DNA from 4 places in the Citrobacter amalonaticus genome. Region 4 is predicted to be linked to each of the others. Evidence: predicted binding sites of a transcription regulator. Region 4 holds the regulator's gene; each other region holds the start of a gene.
The links. Region 4 encodes sigma-54, which starts transcription at its own class of promoters, with help from an activator protein. Its sites were predicted from a motif close to GTTGGCACANNTTTCGCTNT; they were not measured.
Positions count from the first base shown of each region.

Region 1: a site for sigma-54 is predicted at 2,269-2,288, ahead of norV (anaerobic nitric oxide reductase flavorubredoxin). Genes of this name have one in related genera too.
Region 2: a site for sigma-54 is predicted at 1,766-1,785, ahead of glnA (glutamate--ammonia ligase). Genes of this name have one in related genera too.
Region 3: a site for sigma-54 is predicted at 2,968-2,987, ahead of AL479_RS16325 (amino acid ABC transporter substrate-binding protein). Genes of this name have one in related genera too.

Region 1 covers NZ_CP014015.2:745,129-750,126, forward strand. The annotation lists gene gutQ (arabinose-5-phosphate isomerase GutQ) at 1-633, shown strand, start outside; gene norR (nitric oxide reductase transcriptional regulator NorR) at 630-2,147, opposite strand; gene norV (anaerobic nitric oxide reductase flavorubredoxin) at 2,335-3,783, shown strand; gene norW (NADH:flavorubredoxin reductase NorW) at 3,780-4,913, shown strand.
Region 2 covers NZ_CP014015.2:1,698,492-1,703,489, reverse strand. The annotation lists gene glnA (glutamate--ammonia ligase) at 271-1,680, opposite strand; gene typA (ribosome-dependent GTPase TypA) at 2,057-3,880, shown strand; gene ompL (porin OmpL) at 3,942-4,634, opposite strand; gene AL479_RS08135 (MFS transporter) at 4,702-4,998, opposite strand, start outside.
Region 3 covers NZ_CP014015.2:3,392,288-3,397,285, forward strand. The annotation lists gene gltL (glutamate/aspartate ABC transporter ATP-binding protein GltL) at 1-202, opposite strand, end outside; gene gltK (glutamate/aspartate ABC transporter permease GltK) at 202-876, opposite strand; gene gltJ (glutamate/aspartate ABC transporter permease GltJ) at 876-1,616, opposite strand; gene AL479_RS16325 (amino acid ABC transporter substrate-binding protein) at 1,780-2,688, opposite strand; gene lnt (apolipoprotein N-acyltransferase) at 3,108-4,646, opposite strand; gene corC (CNNM family magnesium/cobalt transport protein CorC) at 4,670-4,998, opposite strand, start outside.
Region 4 covers NZ_CP014015.2:2,411,093-2,416,090, forward strand. The annotation lists gene yrbL (PhoP regulatory network protein YrbL) at 1-140, opposite strand, end outside; gene npr (PTS phosphocarrier protein NPr) at 340-612, opposite strand; gene rapZ (RNase adapter RapZ) at 609-1,463, opposite strand; gene ptsN (PTS IIA-like nitrogen regulatory protein PtsN) at 1,497-1,988, opposite strand; gene hpf (ribosome hibernation promoting factor) at 2,104-2,391, opposite strand; gene rpoN (RNA polymerase factor sigma-54) at 2,414-3,847, opposite strand; gene lptB (LPS export ABC transporter ATP-binding protein) at 3,895-4,620, opposite strand; gene lptA (lipopolysaccharide ABC transporter substrate-binding protein LptA) at 4,627-4,998, opposite strand, start outside.

The DNA of each region.
Region 1 (4,998 bases), 1.7 Mb from region 4:
CTGGAAGATAAGTCCATCGCCCTGCTGGCAATGACCGGCAAACCCAATTCACCGCTGGGCCTGGCGGCGAAAGCCGTTCTGGATATCTCCGTTGAGCGCGAAGCCTGCCCGATGCACCTGGCGCCAACCTCCAGCACCGTCAATACCCTGATGATGGGCGACGCGCTGGCCATGGCGGTCATGCAGGCTCGCGGCTTCAATGAAGAGGATTTTGCCCGCTCGCATCCGGCCGGTGCGTTGGGCGCGCGTTTGCTCAATAAAGTGCATCACCTGATGCGCCGTGACGACGCTGTCCCGCAGGTTCAACTTGCCACCAGCGTAATGGACGCGATGCTGGAATTAAGCCGTACCGGTCTGGGTCTGGTCGCCGTTTGCGACGCCCAGATGCAGGTGAAAGGCGTCTTTACCGACGGCGACCTGCGTCGCTGGCTGGTTGGCGGCGGCGCGCTCACCACGCCGGTCAGTGAAGCGATGACCCACAACGGCATCACCCTGCAGGCAGAAAGCCGGGCAATTGACGCCAAAGAGATCCTGATGAAGCGCAAAATCACCGCCGCGCCGGTGGTGGATGAAACCGGTAAGCTCACCGGCGCCATCAACCTGCAGGATTTCTATCAGGCCGGGATCCTCTAATCCTTCAGCCCCAGACGCTTCGCCAGCCGGTGCAGGTTGGCGACGTCCGTTTCAAGCGCCCGCGCGCTGGCCGCCCAGTTGTGATTATGTTGCGCCAGCGCCTGGCGAATCATCTCTCGCTGGAACGCCTCCGTCGCATCACGCAGATTGTGATTGCGCGGTAAATCCGCTGTCACCTCCGGCTGCGGCGTCATGGCCTCCTCCTGCAACGCGAAATGCTTCGTTTCCAGTACCACTTCGTCTCCGGATCGGGTCGCGCGCGCCAGCACCACCGCCCGATGAATCGCATGTTCCAGTTCACGCACGTTACCCGGCCAGCCGTAATTCAGCAGATGGCTACGCGCCCCTGGACTGAGCACCACGCGGGAAAGCCCCAGTCGCAGTCGACACTGCTCGCAAAAATAGCCTGCCAGTAGCACCACATCCTCACCGCGCTCACGTAACGGAGGGACGGAAAGCGGGAACACGCTCAGGCGATGGAACAAATCGGCACGAAAACGCCCCGCCAGCACCTCTTCGCGGAGATCGCGATTGGTTGCGGCCAGCACGCGCACATCCACGCGCAGGCTGCGGTCATCGCCGACGCGCTGAATATCGCCGTACTGCAATACACGCAGCAGTTTGGCCTGCAGCGCCAGCGACAGTTCACCAATTTCGTCGAGAAACAGCGTGCCGTTATCGGCCATTTCAAACTTGCCGCTACGGTTGCTGATGGCCCCGGTAAACGCCCCTTTCACATGACCAAACAGCTCGCTCTCCGCCACGCTTTCCGGCAGCGCGGCGCAGTTCAGATAGACCAGTGGGTTGACCGCGCGAGGTGAACCTTCGTGAATCGCCTTCGCCACCAGTTCTTTCCCGGTACCGGTTTCGCCGCTGATTAATACGTTGAGATCGGAGCCTGCCACAATCTCGATCTCTTTTTTCAACTGCATCATGTTCGGTGAGAGACCAATCATCTGCGTCTCTTTTACCTGTTCGAAATCGGTACTCGACCCCGGCAGCATATTCTGACTTTCCAGCTGTTCAATCAGCAGCGCATTGCTCAATGCACCAGCAGCCAGCGCGGCGATGAGCCGTAACTCCTCATCGCTGAAGACATCAAACTGATCCGGCGCCATGCCGTCGAGGGTCAGCGCACCGATCAGGTTCTGCCCGGCAAAAAGCGGCAACCCAATACAGGCGTGCACTTTCAGACTCTCCTGCCCTGGGATCAACCCGTCATACGGATCGGGCAGATCGCTGTCTGCCGGAAAGCGCACCACGTCCCCGGCGCGGGCGATGGCCTCCAGTCGGGGATGCCCTTCCAGGGTAAAACGCCTGCCGAGCACATCGCGTGCGAGACCGTCAATCGCCAGCGGGATAAACTGGCGCGCCTCATAGCGCAGCAGCGCAGAAGCGTCGCATTCCAGCACCTGGCGCAGCGTGGTAATCAGACGTTGAAAACGATCCTGATGACCCACCCCGCGCTGTAATTCAATGGCGATACCCGCCAGCACATCAACAGAAAAACTCATGCGGTCCTCACTGTCATTTTGACAATCCATACTGTCATATTGACTGTGTTATGAGTAGTCTTTTTGACTACCATTTAATGGGTATAAAATTTTAAATCAATATAAATCAAATAGATAAAAAGTTGGCACGCGACCTGCAATAAGCGAAACAACTTATTTGAACAACGCTGAATGAATTGAGGTTGCTATGTCTATTCTGGTTAAAAATAATATCCATTGGGTTGGCCAACGTGACTGGGAAGTGCGTGATTTCCACGGAACCGAATACAAAACGCTGCGCGGCAGCAGCTACAACAGCTATCTCATCCGTGAAGAAAAGAATGTCCTGATCGATACCGTCGATCATAAATTCAGCCGTGAATTCGTGCAAAACCTGCGTAATGAAATTGACCTCGCAGACATCGATTACATCATTATCAACCATGCGGAAGAAGATCACGCCGGGGCGCTGACCGAGCTGATGGCGCAGATCCCGGACACCCCAATCTACTGCACCGCCAACGCGATTGACTCGATTACTGGCCACCACCACCATCCGGAGTGGAATTTTAACGTCGTGAAAACCGGCGATACGCTGGATATCGGCAACGGCAAACAGTTGATCTTCGTAGAAACCCCGATGCTGCACTGGCCGGACAGCATGATGACCTACATGACCGGCGATGCCGTCCTGTTCAGTAACGACGCTTTTGGTCAGCACTACTGCGACGAACGCCTGTTTAACGATGAGGTGGATCAAACCGAACTGTTCGAACAGTGCCAGCGCTACTACGCCAACATCCTGACGCCGTTCAGCCGTCTGGTGACGCCAAAAATTACCGAAATCCTCGGCTTCAACCTGCCGGTCGATATGATTGCTACCTCACACGGCGTGGTCTGGCGCGATAATCCGACCCAGATTGTTGAGCTGTATCTGAAATGGGCGACGGATTATCAGGAAGATCGCATCACTATTTTCTACGACACCATGTCCAATAACACCCGCATGATGGCGGATGCCATTGCCCAGGGGATTAACGAAGTCGACCCGAACGTGGCGGTGAAAATTTTTAACGTCGCCCGCAGTGATAAAAACGAAATCCTGACCAATGTTTTCCGCTCTAAAGGCGTGCTGGTCGGCACCTCCACAATGAACAACGTGATGATGCCGAAAATCGCCGGTCTGGTGGAAGAGATGACCGGGCTGCGTTTTCGTAACAAACGCGCCAGCGCTTTTGGCTCCCACGGCTGGAGCGGCGGAGCGGTCGACCGCTTATCCACCCGTTTACAGGATGCCGGTTTTGAAATGTCGCTGAGCCTGAAGGCCAAATGGCGCCCGGACCTGGATGCGCTGGAACTGTGCCGCCAGCACGGTCGCGAAATCGCGCGTCAGTGGGCGCTCGCACCGTTGCCGGAAGCGACAGTGAAAGCGACAACCAAAGAAGAAGCATGCGCCTGCGCCGCCGCAGCGGCAGCCGACCTCGGTCCGAGCATGCAGTGCAGCGTGTGCCAGTGGATTTACGATCCGGCAAAAGGTGAACCGTTGCAGGACGTCGCGCCAGGTACGCCGTGGAGCGATGTGCCGGACAACTTCCTGTGTCCGGAATGTTCATTAGGCAAAGATGTCTTCGACGTGCTGGCAACGGAGGCAAAATGAGCCGGGGAATTGTCATCATTGGTTCGGGCTTCGCCGCCCGCCAGTTAGTCAAAAACATTCGCAAACAGGACGCGGATGTCCCGTTAACCCTGATTGCAGCTGACAGCATGGATGAGTACAACAAGCCCGATCTCAGTCATGTGATAAGCCAGGCGCAGCACGCCGATGACCTCACCCGTCAGTCGGCGGGAGAGTTTGCTGAACAATATGCTCTGCGTCTCTTTCCACACACCTGGGTCACCGACATTGATGCCGATGCCCACGTGGTAAAAAGCCAGGACAAGCAGTGGCAGTACGACAAACTGGTGCTGGCCACGGGTGCGGCGGCCTTTGTTCCTCCGATAGCAGGACGTGAGTTAATGCTCACATTGAACAGCCAGCAGGAATACCGCGCCTGTGAGACACAACTGCGAGACGCCCAACGGGTGCTGATCGTCGGCGGCGGGTTGATTGGAACCGAACTGGCGATGGATTTCTGCCGTGCCGGTAAAGCGGTCACGCTGATTGATAACGCCGCCAGCCTTCTCGCTTCGCTGATGCCGCCGGAAGTGAGCAGTCGCTTACAGCATCGTCTTACCGATATAGGCGTGCACCTGTTGCTGAAATCACAGTTGCAGGGGCTGGAGAAAACCGCATCCGGTATTCGTGCAACGTTCGATCGCGAGCGCAGCATCGACGTCGATGCGGTGATTGCCGCCACCGGCCTGCGCCCGGAAACCGCGCTGGCGCGTCGCGCCGGTGTAACCATTAATCGCGGCGTTTGCGTCGACAGTTACCTGCAAACCAGCAACCCGGATATTTACGCTCTTGGCGACTGCGCGGAGATCAACGGCCAGGTTCTGCCGTTCCTGCAGCCGATTCAGCTCAGCGCGATGTACCTGGCGAAAAATCTGCTCGGCGGCAACGCGCCGCTGAAGTTGCCCGCCATGTTAGTCAAAATCAAAACGCCGGAACTGCCGCTGCACCTGGCTGGCGAAACCCAGCGTCGCGATCTGAACTGGCACATTGCGGCAGAATCTGACGGGATGGTAGCCAAAGGGATGAACGGTGAAGGACAGATCTGCGCCTTCGTGGTGAGTGAAGACAGAATGAAGGAGGCTTTCGCCCTGCTGAAAACGCTGCCTCTGTAGGCCGGATAAGACGCTCTGCGTCGCCATCCGGCGATATCGCCACTGATTGATTAACCTCATGCACACGGATGTGCGATATTGCTTG
Region 2 (4,998 bases), 710 kb from region 4:
CAGCAGTCTCCTGAATAGTTTGCACCAATTTAGTGCATTATAGCTTTTTATGTAGAAAAAGCGCGAAGGATCAGATTGTTGACGGTGAAAAAAGCCCATCGTGAGATGGGCTAAAAGTTTCCACGGCAACTAAAAACTCCTGACGCTTTTCACGCCGTTGCTGCGTTGGCTACCTTCGCTCACCCCAGTCACATAGTTATCATGCTCCTGGGGATTCGCTCCGTTGCCGCCTTGCCGCAACGCGAAATTCGTCGGACGTTTAAGATACGGTTACACGCTGTAGTACAGCTCAAACTCTACCGGGTGCGGCGTCATGCGTACGCGGTCGTTTTCTTCAATGCGCAGCGCGATGTAAGCATCGATGGCTTCATCAGTGAACACGCCGCCCGCTTTCAGGAACTCACGATCCAGGTTCAGCTCGTTCAGGGCTTCTTCCAGAGAGCCTGCAACCTGTGGGATCTCTTTCGCCTCTTCCGGCGGCAGGTCGTACAGGTTTTTGTCCATGGCTTCGCCCGGGTGGATCTTGTTCTTAATGCCGTCAAGACCGGCCATCAGCAGGGCTGCAAAGCACAGGTACGGGTTCGCAGCCGGATCCGGGAAGCGGACTTCGATACGACGTGCTTTCGGAGACGCTACCACTGGAATACGGATAGAGGCAGAACGGTTACGGGCAGAGTAAGCCAGCATAACCGGTGCTTCGTAACCCGGGACCAGACGCTTGTATGAGTTGGTGGTCGGGTTCGCCAGGGCGTTAATCGCTTTAGCGTGTTTGATCACGCCGCCGATGTAGTACAGCGCTTGTTCAGACAGGCCCGCATATTTGTCGCCGGAGAACAGGTTGGTACCGTTCTTGGACAGGGACATGTGGCAGTGCATACCGGAACCGTTATCGCCGAACATCGGTTTTGGCATAAAGGTCGCGGTTTTGCCGAAGCGGTGAGCGACGTTGTGTACCACATATTTGTAGATCTGAATTTCGTCCGCTTTTTTGGTCATGGTGTTGAAGCGGGTTGCCACTTCGTTCTGACCCGCAGTCGCCACTTCATGGTGGTGAGCTTCAACGACCAGGCCCATCTGCTCCATCACCAGACACATTTCAGAACGGATGTCCTGAGCGGAATCTACTGGTGGAACCGGGAAGTAGCCGCCTTTCACTGCCGGACGGTGACCTTTGTTACCACCTTCGTACTGGGTGGAGGAGTTCCATGCGCCTTCGATGTCATCGATAGCCACGTGAGAACCGGAGATTGACGCGCCGAAACGGATGTCGTCAAACAGGAAGAATTCTGGTTCTGGCCCAAACAGAACGGTATCCGCGATACCGGTAGAGCGCAGGTACTCTTCAGCACGCTTGGCGATAGAACGCGGGTCGCGGTCATAGCCTTGCAGGGTACCAGGTTCCAGGATGTCACAACGGATGATCAGGGTAGAATCCGCGAAGAACGGGTCGATGACCGCAGTAGAAGCATCCGGCATCAGCACCATGTCGGATTCGTTGATGCCTTTCCAGCCACCAATCGAAGAGCCGTCAAACATTTTGCCTTCTTCGAAGAATTCGGCATTTACCTGATGAGCAGGAATCGTGACGTGCTGTTCTTTACCTTTGGTATCAGTGAAGCGCAAATCAACAAACTTCACTTCGTGCTCATTCAGCATCGTCAAAACGTGTTCAGCGGACATACTTAACTCTCCAGATTGGTCATAGTCGTCGTGGTAACGAGGTGTTCAATTCTTTAATCATTGGCCGTGTCGCCGTAAAAAAGATAAAGCGAAATCTGTGCCAACTTTTAAATTGCCCCTAAAAGGCGTTATCATGCGCACCATCGTGCAAAAGGGTTGCACCATGTTGTGTATGTTGCACCAGTATAGTGCTTTAATGTGAACATTAAGCACCATATTGGTGCAATGGACCGTGCATAACCCTTTTAACGCTCCGTGAAAGCGATCACAAAGAAACTCTGCAATACTTGTTTGCGGAGGATGTTTGTGATCCTGTTTTGTAGTGCGATTAATCCGTGTACAATAACGCGCTATTTCTAATGCCTGAGGCAAAGTTGTGATCGAAAATTTGCGTAACATCGCCATCATCGCGCACGTTGACCATGGTAAAACTACCCTGGTTGATAAGCTGCTGCAGCAATCCGGTACGTTCGACTCTCGTGCCGAAACTCAAGAGCGTGTGATGGACTCCAACGATTTGGAGAAAGAGCGTGGGATTACCATCCTCGCGAAAAACACCGCTATCAAATGGAATGATTATCGTATCAACATCGTTGATACCCCTGGGCACGCAGACTTCGGTGGTGAAGTTGAGCGTGTCATGTCCATGGTTGACTCTGTGCTGCTGGTGGTTGACGCATTTGACGGCCCGATGCCGCAGACGCGCTTCGTGACCAAAAAAGCCTTTGCGCATGGCCTGAAGCCGATCGTGGTCATCAACAAAGTTGACCGTCCTGGCGCGCGTCCGGACTGGGTTGTCGATCAGGTATTTGACCTGTTTGTGAACCTCGACGCGACCGACGAACAGCTGGATTTCCCGATCATCTACGCTTCTGCGCTGAACGGTATTGCTGGTCTGGACCACGAAGATATGGCGGAAGACATGACCCCGCTGTATCAGGCGATTGTCGACCACGTACCTGCGCCGGACGTTGACCTTGATGGTCCGTTCCAGATGCAGATCTCTCAGCTGGACTACAACAACTACGTTGGCGTTATCGGCATCGGCCGCATCAAACGCGGTAAAGTGAAGCCGAACCAGCAGATTACTATCGTGGATAGCGAAGGCAAAACCCGCAATGGTAAAGTCGGTAAAGTGCTGACTCACCTGGGTCTGGAGCGTATCGATAGCGATCTGGCAGAAGCCGGCGACATCATCGCGATCACCGGTCTGGGCGAGCTGAACATCTCTGACACCATCTGCGATCCGCAGAATGTGGAAGCGCTGCCGGCGCTGTCTGTTGATGAACCGACCGTCACCATGTTCTTCAACGTCAACACCTCTCCGTTCTGTGGTAAAGAAGGTAAATACGTTACCTCTCGTCAGATCCTTGACCGCCTGAACAAAGAGCTGGTGCACAACGTTGCACTGCGTGTTGAAGAAACTGAAGATGCGGACGCGTTCCGTGTATCCGGTCGTGGTGAGCTGCACCTGTCTGTTCTGATCGAAAACATGCGTCGTGAAGGTTTCGAAATGGCGGTTTCCCGTCCGAAAGTTATCTTCCGTGAAATCGACGGTCGTAAACAAGAGCCGTTCGAGAACGTGACGCTGGACGTTGAAGAGCAGCACCAGGGTTCTGTCATGCAGGCACTGGGCGAGCGTAAAGGCGACCTGAAAAACATGAATCCAGATGGCAAAGGCCGCGTACGTCTCGACTACGTGATCCCAAGCCGTGGTCTGATCGGCTTCCGTTCAGAATTCATGACCATGACCTCCGGTACCGGTCTGCTGTACTCCACCTTCAGCCACTACGACGACGTACGTCCGGGTGAAGTGGGTCAGCGTCAGAACGGCGTACTGATCTCCAACGGTCAGGGTAAAGCGGTTGCGTTTGCACTGTTCAGCCTGCAGGACCGCGGTAAGCTGTTCCTGGGTCACGGTGCCGAAGTGTACGAAGGCCAGATCATCGGTATTCATAGCCGTTCCAACGACCTGACCGTAAACTGCCTGACCGGTAAGAAACTGACCAACATGCGTGCTTCCGGTACCGACGAAGCCACGGTTCTGGTTCCGCCGGTTAAGATGACCCTGGAACAAGCTCTGGAGTTCATCGATGACGACGAACTGGTAGAAGTGACTCCGCAGTCTATCCGTATTCGTAAACGTCACCTGACGGAAAACGATCGCCGCCGCGCGAACCGTGGTCCGAAAGAAGATTAATTCATCATCTTGTGACGAAAAAGCCGCTGATATCAGCGGCTTTTCTTTTACCTCTGCGAACTCAGAAGAAATATTTAACCCCAACGCGAATCTGGTTTTGTTCGCGGTGATAGGGTTCTACGTTACGGTCCAGCCAGCGTAGTTCGAAGTAGGGCAGCCAGTTCTGGTTGATCCGATAACGGAAGGTATTCGTAATTTCCCAGTGATGATCCTTGCCATTGCTGCTATTAAAATCATTTACCCGCATAAAATAGTGGGGTTCAAAGGTATACGAGAATTTATCGGTAATAATAAAGTTCCAGTAGTTGCCGATCTCATAGGTATCGTTATTATCCCGATCGCCATTTAAATCGACCGAGCTGTAATTATTATGATTGTAGCGGTTACGTACCGTCAGATTAAACCACGGAGTAAACTTGTAATTGACGTCGAGATAGACCGCGCCGCTGGAACCAATACTCTTGTCGGTAATCAATCCGCCGGGTTGGATGGTTAATTTGTCCGTGGGTTTGAATAACGGGTACCAACCTTCAATCTCGTTATAACCGTGCTTTAACTCGTCTTCACGCTGGAGCGTGTAGGTGTTGGTGAGCATGATGCCGGCACCCATATCGAAGTTATAGCCAACACGTAACATGATCTCCTGCTGGTCGGAGGCCAGATTATAAGCTTCCCGGTTTTCGACATAAGCACCGGCAAAAACAGAGGTTGATATCACTGAAGATAACAGGATGATGGTGTTTAATGTTTTCATCATAAATCCATTTTTTAAGCGTAGGGAAGCCGCCATCCATTAGGATGGAAATAGCGGCAAGTTTTATTTATAGATTTACAGTAGCGATGTTATTATCGTTATTAGTTACGTCAGAAATAGTGTTATTCTTTTTTCGTTGATTAATTTCCTCGATAATAAAAGCGAAGCGCGCTTCGTTGAGCTTATAAAAGAAACCCATAGTCAATGCGGCAATCATCGCCAGACCACAGGGCCAGAGAAAAATTAACTGGCGTAATCCCAGTAAGGTGGCATCACTTTGTGCGATGTTTGGGACATAGCCAATCTGGGTCAGCATAATACCGGGCAGGAACCCCGCCAGCGCAGCGGAAATCTTCCGCGAAAA
Region 3 (4,998 bases), 980 kb from region 4:
TGTCGTTGACCATAATGCCGTTCACGGTGATTTCACCTTTTTGCACTGGCTCCAGGCCGTTAACGGTTTTGATCAGCGTGGATTTCCCGGAACCTGACGGGCCGCAGACGACCACCACTTCGCCTTTTTTCACTTCCGTGGAGCAGTCGGTCAGCACCTGAAAGTGACCATACCATTTAGAAACATTTTTCAGGGTAATCATTAAACTGTCCTTTTCTTCAAATAGCTGACCAACAACGACGCGCTCAGGCTGATAACAAAGTAAACGGCACCGGCAAACAGGATCATTTCGACCTGTGTACCATCACGCTCGCCAATCGTAGACGCGGTGCGGAAGAAATCCGCGAGGCTTAAGACGTACACCAGAGACGTATCCTGGAACAGGACGATACCCTGCGTCAGCAGCAGCGGCACCATTGCGCGAAACGCCTGCGGCAAAATGATGAGCTTCATTGACTGCCAGTGAGTCATCCCCAACGCCAGCGCCGCACTCGACTGTCCACGGGAAATACTCTGGATACCCGCGCGGATAATTTCGGAGTAATAGGCGGCTTCAAACATCGAAAATGCGACCATCGCCGAAATCAGGCGAATATCGGTTTTCGGCGACAGCCCCAGTACGTCCTGTAATAGCCCTGGCACAATCAGGTAGAACCACAACAGTACCATCACCAGCGGGATGGAGCGGAAGACGTTAACGTACGCTTTAGCAAACCAGGCGACAGGCGCAAAACTGGAAAGGCGCATAACGGCGAGAATGGTGCCCCAGACAATGCCGATAATCACCGCTGTGACCGTAATTTTCAGCGTAATGAGCAGCCCATCCAGCAGATAGGGCAGGGAAGGGACAATAGAACTCCAGTCGAATTCGTACATTATTTGCCTCCCAGATTGCCAGGCAGGCGGATTTTACGTTCCACCAGACTCATCACCAGCATGATGAAGGCATTAATCAACACGTACGCCAGAGTAATGGCGGTAAACGATTCCCAGGCATGCGCCGAGTAATCCAGCAGCTTACCGGCCTGCGCGGCCATATCGACCAGACCGATGGTGGAGGCGATGGCGGAGTTTTTCACCAGGTTCATCATCTCAGAGGTCATCGGCGGGACGATCACGCGATAGGCGTTAGGCAGCAACACGTAGCGGTAGGCCTGCGGCAGGGTCAGCCCCATCGCCAGCGCCGCGTTTTTTTGGCCGCGCGGCAGTGACTGAATAGCGGCGCGAACCTGTTCGCAGACGCGTGCTGCGGTGAACAGCCCCAGACAGAGCATGGACGAAACGAAGAACTGAATATTGGGATCCAGTTCCGCCTTAAACCACATGCCAAGATCTTCTGGCAGCAGTTCAGGCACCACCAGATACCAGGTGAAGAACTGGACGATCAACGGTACGTTACGGAACAGTTCTACATACAGGGTGCCGATCCCGGAAAGGAAGCGATTCGGGACAGTACGTAAAATGCCAAACAAAGAACCGACCAGGAAGGCAATGATCCAGGCGGTGATGGATAGTGCGACGGTGACCTGGAAACCGCTCCAGAGCCAGCCGAGATAGGTGGTGTTGCCGAATGGGGCTTGTTGTAAAAAAATGCCCCAGTTCCAGTCTATTGACATACATCTACTCCGAAAAAATAAGGGTAGCAGCGCTACCCTCGAAGATTGTTATCCAGCGTACTTCGGTTTTCAGGCCTGATGGGGAACGACCATCAGGCATATAGTCTGTCCGTGCTGTATAGCAATCGAGAGGGCAAGGAGTTCCCGCCCCATTTCGTTCTAGTTAGTTAAGTGCTTTATCATTCGGTTCTTTGAACAGGGCCTGCATTTCGTTCGACAGTTCGAAGTTCATGTTCAGGTTTTTCGGTGGGATCGGATTTTTGAACCACTTATCAAACCATTTCGCGGCTTCGCCTGAGGTCTGCGCCTGGGCGATGGTGTCATCCATCAGCTTTTTGAACTCAGGATCGTTCTTACGCAGCATGCAGCCGTAAGCTTCCTGAGACTGTGGTTTGCCGACGATTTCCCAGTTATCCGGTTTCTTCGCCTTCGCGCGCTCACCGGCCAGCAGGGCATCATCCATCATAAAGGCAACGGCGCGACCGCTTTCCAGGGTACGGAAAGAGTCACCGTGGTCTTTAGCGCTGATGATACGCATATCCATTTTTTGCTCGTCGTTCAGCTTGTGCAGCAGAATTTCAGAGGTGGTGCCTGAGGTTACAACAACCGCTTTGCCTTTCAGATCGCCGAAGTCTTTAATGTCGCCGCCTTTCTTCGCCAGCAGACGTGTGCCGACGACAAAGATGGTGTCAGAGAAAGCGGCCTGTTTCTGGCGCTCAAGGTTGTTGGTGGTGGAACCGCACTCAAAGTCGAAAGTGCCGTTTTGCAGCAGCGGGATACGGTTCTGAGAGGTAATCGGGATCAGCTTAACCTGCAGATCGGGCTTGTTCAGTTTCTTCTTCACGGCTTCAACGATGGCGTTGGAGTAATCCTGAGAATAACCCACCACTTTCTGCTGATTGTCGTAATAAGAGAACGGCACGGAGGATTCACGGTGACCGACGACGATAACGCCGTTCTTGGCGATCTTGTCGAGCGTGCTGCCTGCGGCGGGCGCCGCGTCTTCCGCGTGTACCAGACCGGCTGACAGTCCCATCACCAGCATTGCTGTGGCTAGCTTACGTAATTGCATATCCAACTCCTTATCGTCTGCGCCGTCGACGCAGTGATACCTATTGTGAGTGTCTGTGTTGTTATCACCTGCAACTTAAGCGTGCAGTGTTTTACCTGTTTGTTAACATTTAGTCTGGCTTAATGTAAAGATTTTGCTGCGTTATTGTTTATTTTTGCGAAGTGCGCCGCACCGTTTAGAGGCAAAAATCTCTCATTGCACCGTTTCGGTGCTACCGGTGAACTACTTTAGTGCGACTAAGTTGCGCTAAACGCTAAAAACAGGTTTGCCTTTTTTAACAAAGCAATAGGCGTGCCAGAATGGTTTTCGGGGGGAAGGTTTGTAGGCCTGATAAGCGTAGCGCCATCAGGCACGATGTGGCACAACCGCCGGATGGCGGCGTACCGCCTTATCCGGCCTGGATTTGATGGTGCACTGTGTTATCTGCGACGTTGACGCAAACTCATTAACACGGCGGCAAAACCAAACAGCGCGGTAATAAGCCACAGCGGCCAGTTGCCCGTGCGGGCGTACGGCGTTAAGCCCGTTGTTGGCGTCACATCGGCGGTCAACACCTGGCGCGTAAATTGCGGGATCATCGCCTGGATCTCGCCCTGCGGGCCAATCACTGCCGTAATACCGTTGTTAGTACTGCGCAACAGCGGCCGCGCCAGCTCAAGCGATCGCATCCGCGCCATCTGGAAATGCTGCCACGGGCCAATCGACTTACCAAACCACGCATCGTTGGAGATGGTCAGCAGATAGTCCGTATCCGGACGGAAGTTATCGCGTACCTGTTCGCCCAGAATGATCTCGTAGCAAATCGCGGCGGTCAGCGCTAAACCGTGCGCATGCAGCTGCGGCTGAACATACGGGCCACGGCTGAACGAGGACATCGGCAGGTCAAAGAACGGCGCTAAGGGGCGTAGAATGGATTCCAGCGGCACAAACTCACCAAACGGCACCAGATGGTTTTTGTTGTAGCGGTTGGTGGAGTCATAGAGGTAAGGATTGTCTTTCCCCAGCGTGATGATGGTGTTGTAGGTGTCGTAGCGGTTCTGCTTGTTCAGTCGCGCATCGACAATACCAGTAATCAGCGAGCTGTTCTTCGAACGCAACAGGTCGTCCATCATGCTCAGAAAGCGCTGTTGGTTGATTTCCAGATCCGGAATGGCGGATTCCGGCCAGATGATCAGCTGCGATTTCCCCATTTCGGGCTGCGTCGCATCCAGATAGATCTTGAGCGTATTCATCAACTGGCCTTCGTCCCATTTCAACGACTGCGGGATATCGCCCTGAACCATCGATACGCGGGTGGTTCTTTGCGGTTCCAGCGTGTACCACTGGATATAGCGCAGCGGGAAGGGGAGCGCGAAAAGGACGATAGCGACCACCAGCGGACGCCAGTTACGGCTGACCAGCGAGAGAACCAGCAATCCGCTGACCATCATCAGCAGGAAGTTAATGGCGTCGACACCCATTACCGGCGCCAGCCCTTTCAGCGGGCCGTCGATCTGACTGTAGCCAAACTGCAGCCACGGAAATCCTGTCAGCACCCAGCCACGCAGGAATTCGGTTAGCTGCCAGACCACCGGCGCAGCAATGGCGACCCGTAACCAGCTGGTTTTCGGCCACAGACGCGCAAGTACGCCAGCAAACAGCCCGGTATACAGTGAAAGGTATGCCGCGAGCAGCACGACAAGGAAGACGTTGATCGGGCCTGGCATCCCGCCAAACTGCGCAATGCTGACGTAAACCCAGTTGATCCCCGTCCCGAAGAGTCCCAGTCCCCAGAAATAGCCGATAGCGGCTGACTGACGCGGGCGACGATTCAGGGTTAATGCCTGCAAACCCATCAGCGACACAATCGCAGCGGGCCAGATGTCATAAGGAGAAAAAGCCAGCGTACCGCAGGCACCGAATAATAACGCCAGCAGCAGGCGAATGCGCTGGCGTTCAATTAATGAGGCAAAAGCCATTGAGTTCTTCTTCCCGTTCGGTTTTATTCGTCCAGTTTTGGCTGGGGGGAGTCATCCGGAATTCTGACGTGAACCTGAATAATACGACGGCTGTCGGCCATTGCCACTTTGAACTGGTAACCATCGATATCAATGGTTTCACCCCGTGCGGGCAGGTGACCAAACGCCTGCATCACCAGACCCCCAATGGTATCGACCTCTTCGTCGCTAAAGCTGGTGCCGAAGGCGTCATTGAAGTCTTCGATCGGCGCAAGCGCGCGAATGGTCCAGGTGTGGCGACTGAGCTGACGGAAGTCGATATCATCTTCTTCGTCGTATTCATCTTCGATTTCACCGACGATCAGCTCAAGGA
Region 4 (4,998 bases):
AGTTCACGCTGTGTCTCTTTGTCGCCGCCCTGGCCACTGTTGTAAACGATCTTAATACAACGTTGGGCATCATCCGGATGCGCATAACACTTACGATGTCGTCCGGTGCCCAGGGGAGTCTCTGCTGATAAACGAATCATGAGTGATATCCTGGAAATATTTACTGACAATAATCCAGTATGAACACTCAGGTTAAATGAAACCTAAACGACTTATCTTAAGGTTTTCTTAAGGTAATTCTTAAGTGAAAAAGCGCACGAATTGTACAGTTAAGGGGAGCAAAAACGAAAAAAACGCCAGATGGCGTTTTCTGTGAGGGTATCCGTGGCGCGAGAAAACTCAGTCTTCGTCGAATCCCGAATTGAAAAGCGCGATGACGGCCGCCAGCGCTTCAACCTCTTGCGGGCCGGAGGCTTCAACTTCAATCTGTCGGCCTTTGGCGGAGTCCAGCATCAGCAATGCGATGACGCTGTTGGCTTCCGCTTCGGTGCCTTCATCATTTCGTAGCAGGACTTCCGCGTCAAATCCCTGCATTAATTCAAAGAGCTTCATTGCTGGCCGGGCATGCATGCCCAGCTTGTTCGTGATTTCAACAGTTTGCTTCACGGTCATGTTTTGCGTTTTTCCAGCGTACGATGGCGTGACTGTACGTTTTTACCGCGTGAGCGGAAGTAGTCTGCCAGCTGTTCTGCAATATACACCGAACGGTGTTTCCCGCCGGTACAACCGATAGCAACGGTCAGATAGCTACGGTTGTTGGTCTCCAGCATGGGTAACCATAGCTCAAGATAGCTGCGAGTCTGGTAGATAAAATTGTGTACTTCTGTGTGTCTGTCGAGGAAGGCAGCAACGGGCTTGTCGAGACCGGTCATCGGCCGCAGTTTCGGGTCCCAGTGGGGGTTTGGCAAAAAGCGGACGTCGAAAACATAATCGGCATCGATGGGGATCCCGTGCTTAAAGCCGAAGGACTCAAACACCATCGTCAGTTCACGTTCGCGTTTACCCAACAGGCGTGTCCGCAGCATTTCTGCCAGTTCATGCACCGACATTTCTGAGGTGTCGACGATCAGGTCGGCGCGAGAACGCAGCGGTTCCAGCAGGTCACTTTCCTGATCAATGGCGCTTTCCAGCGACAGGTTCTTGCTGGAGAGGGGGTGCAGACGACGCGTATCGCTGTAGCGACGAATCAACGTGTTGCGATCGGCATCGAGGAACAGCAGTTGCGGCGAGAACGCCTCGGGCAGGTTGTTCATCGCCTGCTCAAAAATTTCCGGCGACTCTGGCATATTGCGTACGTCAATGCTGACGGCAGCCGAAATCTGGCGTTCGGCAAGCGTGCGAGCCAGATCGGGTAACAATACTACGGGGAGGTTATCCACGCAGTAAAAGCCCATATCTTCCAGCGCGCGCAGGGCGACAGATTTACCTGACCCTGAACGACCGCTGACGATCATCAGTACCATGTACTGTTTCTCCTCACCACGACAAAAGGGGAGTTACGCTTCATCCTGACCGCCTTCGGTGTCAGTGATGATTTGATACAACTCTTCATCGCTCTGTGCGGCGCGCAGTCGACGGCAGATGGTTTTATCCGCCAGACGCTTAGCCACCAGCGATAGCGTATGCAGGTGCGTTTTGGTTTGATCCGCAGGCACCAGCAGGGCAAAAAGCAGATCAACAGGTTGATTATCAATCGCGTCGAAGGCGATGGGTGTTTCCAGTTGCACAAACACGCCGACGGCGCGCAGGGTATCTTCTTCCAGCTTACCGTGCGGGATGGCGATCCCATTGCCGATGCCGGTACTGCCCATTTTTTCGCGCGTCAGGATCGCTTCAAAAACGACCTGCGGCGGTAGACTGAGTTGTTTTGCAGCCAGTTCACTGATGATTTCCAGCGCGCGTTTTTTGCTCTGGCAGTGAACGGCACTGCGCGTACATTCCTGGTTAAGTACACTGCTCAGTTGTAGAGTCGTATCGTTATTTATCATAATTTCACCTAAGAATCCGTCCCACAACAGCGGAGCGGATTCGGAGCGCTAACTGTACAAATGGCCTGTTGTTCTGCACAACAGGCCGTCCTGCACCCGCTAACTGCCCGGACAATTAGTGTTGTTTCAATTTATCTTTGTGTTTGGTGAGCTGTCTTGCCAGCTTGTCAATTAAGCCATCAATGGCGGCGTACATGTCCTGACCTTCCGCGCTGGCGTGAATTTCGCCACCGTTTACATGCAGTGTTGCATCCGAGATGTGGGTGACTTTCTCCACTTTCAACACAATATAGACCTGATTGATCCTGTCAAAATACTGTTCGAGTTTGGCGAACTTGGTATTCACAAAATCACGCAGGGCTTCTGTGATCTCGACGTTGTTTCCAGTGATGTTGAGCTGCATAGTGTCTTCCTTATCGGTTGGGTCAAACCAGTTGTTTGCGCTGGTTTGACGGCGGAATGGATAAAGATTCTCGGTACTTCGCAACGGTGCGGCGCGCCACCATGATGCCTTGTTCTGACAGCATCGACGTTAGCTTGCTGTCGCTCAGGGGCTTCGCGGGGTTTTCCGCCGCAATCAACTTCTTCACCAGTGCGCGGATCGCCGTGGAGGACGCTTCGCCACCTCCCTCGGTATTCACATGGCTGGAGAAAAAATACTTCAGTTCAAAAATGCCGCGTGGACTGTGCAGATACTTCTGCGTCGTCACACGAGAAATGGTCGATTCGTGCATCTCGACGGCCTGGGCGATGTCAGCCAGCACCATCGGTTTCATAAATTCTTCGCCTTGCTCAAAGAAGGCTTGTTGCTGCTCAACGATGCAACGACTGACGCGCAGCAGGGTATCGTTGCGGCTTTCCAGACTCTTAATCAACCACTTCGCATCCTGCAAATTACTGCGGATGTACTGACTGTCGGCGTCATTACGCCCACCGTTGCACATTGCGGCGTAGTGCTGATTGATCTGCAGGCGGGGAATGCTGTCACCGTTGAGCTCAACCGTCCAGTGACCGTTATGCTTACGTACCAGCACGTCTGGGATCACGTATTCCGGTTCGCCGGTCTGGATCGACTGACCCGGGCGGGGATCGAGTGACTGAATCAGATTGACCGCCTCTTTGAGCACGTCTTCTTTGAGACGTGTGACACGCATCAGAGTGCGGAAGTCGTGGTTCGCCAGCAGATCGAGATGATCGCTGATGATCAACCGGGCTTCTTCAAGGAAGGGGGTCGCTTTGTCGAACTGTGAGAGCTGGATCAGCAGGCAATCGCGCAGATCTTTTGCCGCCACGCCTACGGGATCAAACCGCTGAATACGTTTGAGAACGGCTTCGACTTCATCAAGACCGACCTCTTCATTGCCCATGCTTTCGAGGATGTCGTCCAGCGAAACGGTGAGATAACCGGTGTCGTCAACGGCATCCACAATCGACGTGGCGATTGCGCGGTCGGTATCGGAGAACGGGGTAAGTTCCACCTGCCACATCAGGTAATCCTGTAGGGTCTGCGTGGTTTCACCCTGGTAAACGGGGAGCTCATCGTCGATGTAGTCGCCGCTGGTGCCCGACGGCGTACCGGCGGTGTAGATTTCATCCCAGCTGGCGTCGAGCGGCAACTCTTCCGGCATCTCTTTTTGTTCGAGAGCGTCGGCGGTATCCAGCGTTTCGCTGTCCTGAGTTTCGCGGGTATCAACTTCGTCGTGAAGATCGGTTTGCTCCAGCAACGGATTGCTTTCCAGCGCTTGCTGGAGTTCCTGCTGCAGTTCCAGCGTGGACAACTGCAACAGACGAATCGCCTGTTGTAGCTGCGGCGTCATCGCCAGTTGTTGGCTCAGCCTGAGTTGCAAACCTTGCTTCATGTTCAGAGTCGTTTTCTCCCGCTATGACGTCGCAAACTTCTACCCTATCAGAGTCTGAAGTCTTCCCCAAGGTATACGCGCTTCACGTGCTCGTCCTGCAGGATTTCTGTCGGCGTACCGTGCGCGATCAGGTGTCCCTGGCTCACGATATAGGCTCGTTCACACACGGCCAGCGTTTCGCGGACGTTATGGTCGGTAATCAACACGCCGAGACCGCTGTCACGCAGATGCTCAATAATGCGTTTGATATCGATAACGGAGATGGGGTCAACGCCGGCAAACGGTTCATCCAGCAGGATAAATTTCGGGTTAGCGGCCAGGGCGCGGGCGATTTCCACACGGCGACGTTCCCCGCCGGAGAGTGACTGACCCATGTTGTCGCGCAGATGCTCAATGTGGAACTCTTCCATCAGCTCGTTAGCGCGGTCTTCACGCTGTTCGCTGGAGAGATCGTCACGAATTTGCAGCACGGCCATCAGGTTATCGTACACGCTCAGGCGGCGAAAAATCGACGCTTCCTGCGGCAGATAGCCAATTCCTCGGCGTGCGCGGGCATGCAGCGGCAGCAGGCTGATGTCTTCATCATCAATAATGATGTTACCGGCATCGCGCGGCACAATGCCGACAACCATGTAGAAGGTGGTGGTTTTACCCGCACCGTTCGGCCCAAGCAGACCGACAATCTCGCCCGAGTTGACGGTCAGGCTGACATCTTCCACGACGCGGCGGCCTTTGTAGGCCTTCGCCAGATTCTTTGCAGTTAATGTTGCCATAACGAATTAGTTACTCTTCTTCTGAGCCGGGGCCTGGTTTTTGTCCTGCAACTGCGACGGAACCAGAACGGTAGTCACACGCTTGCCTTTCTCACTGAAGGCCTGCATTTTCTGCTCTTTCACCAGATAGGTAATTTTGTCCCCGGTGATGTTGCTGTCGAGCTGTTCCAGGTACGCATTGCCGGTGAGCACGACAAAGTCTTTCGCCAATTCATAATGCATTTTCGACGCATGGCCTTTTACCGGCTTACCGTTGTCCTGCATTTGATAGAACGTGGCCGGGTTGCCGAAGCCGTCAATGACCTCTTTACCCTCTTCACCGCCAGGGCGGGTAACGACCACTTTATCGGCGTTAATTTTGATCGTGCCCTGGGTCAC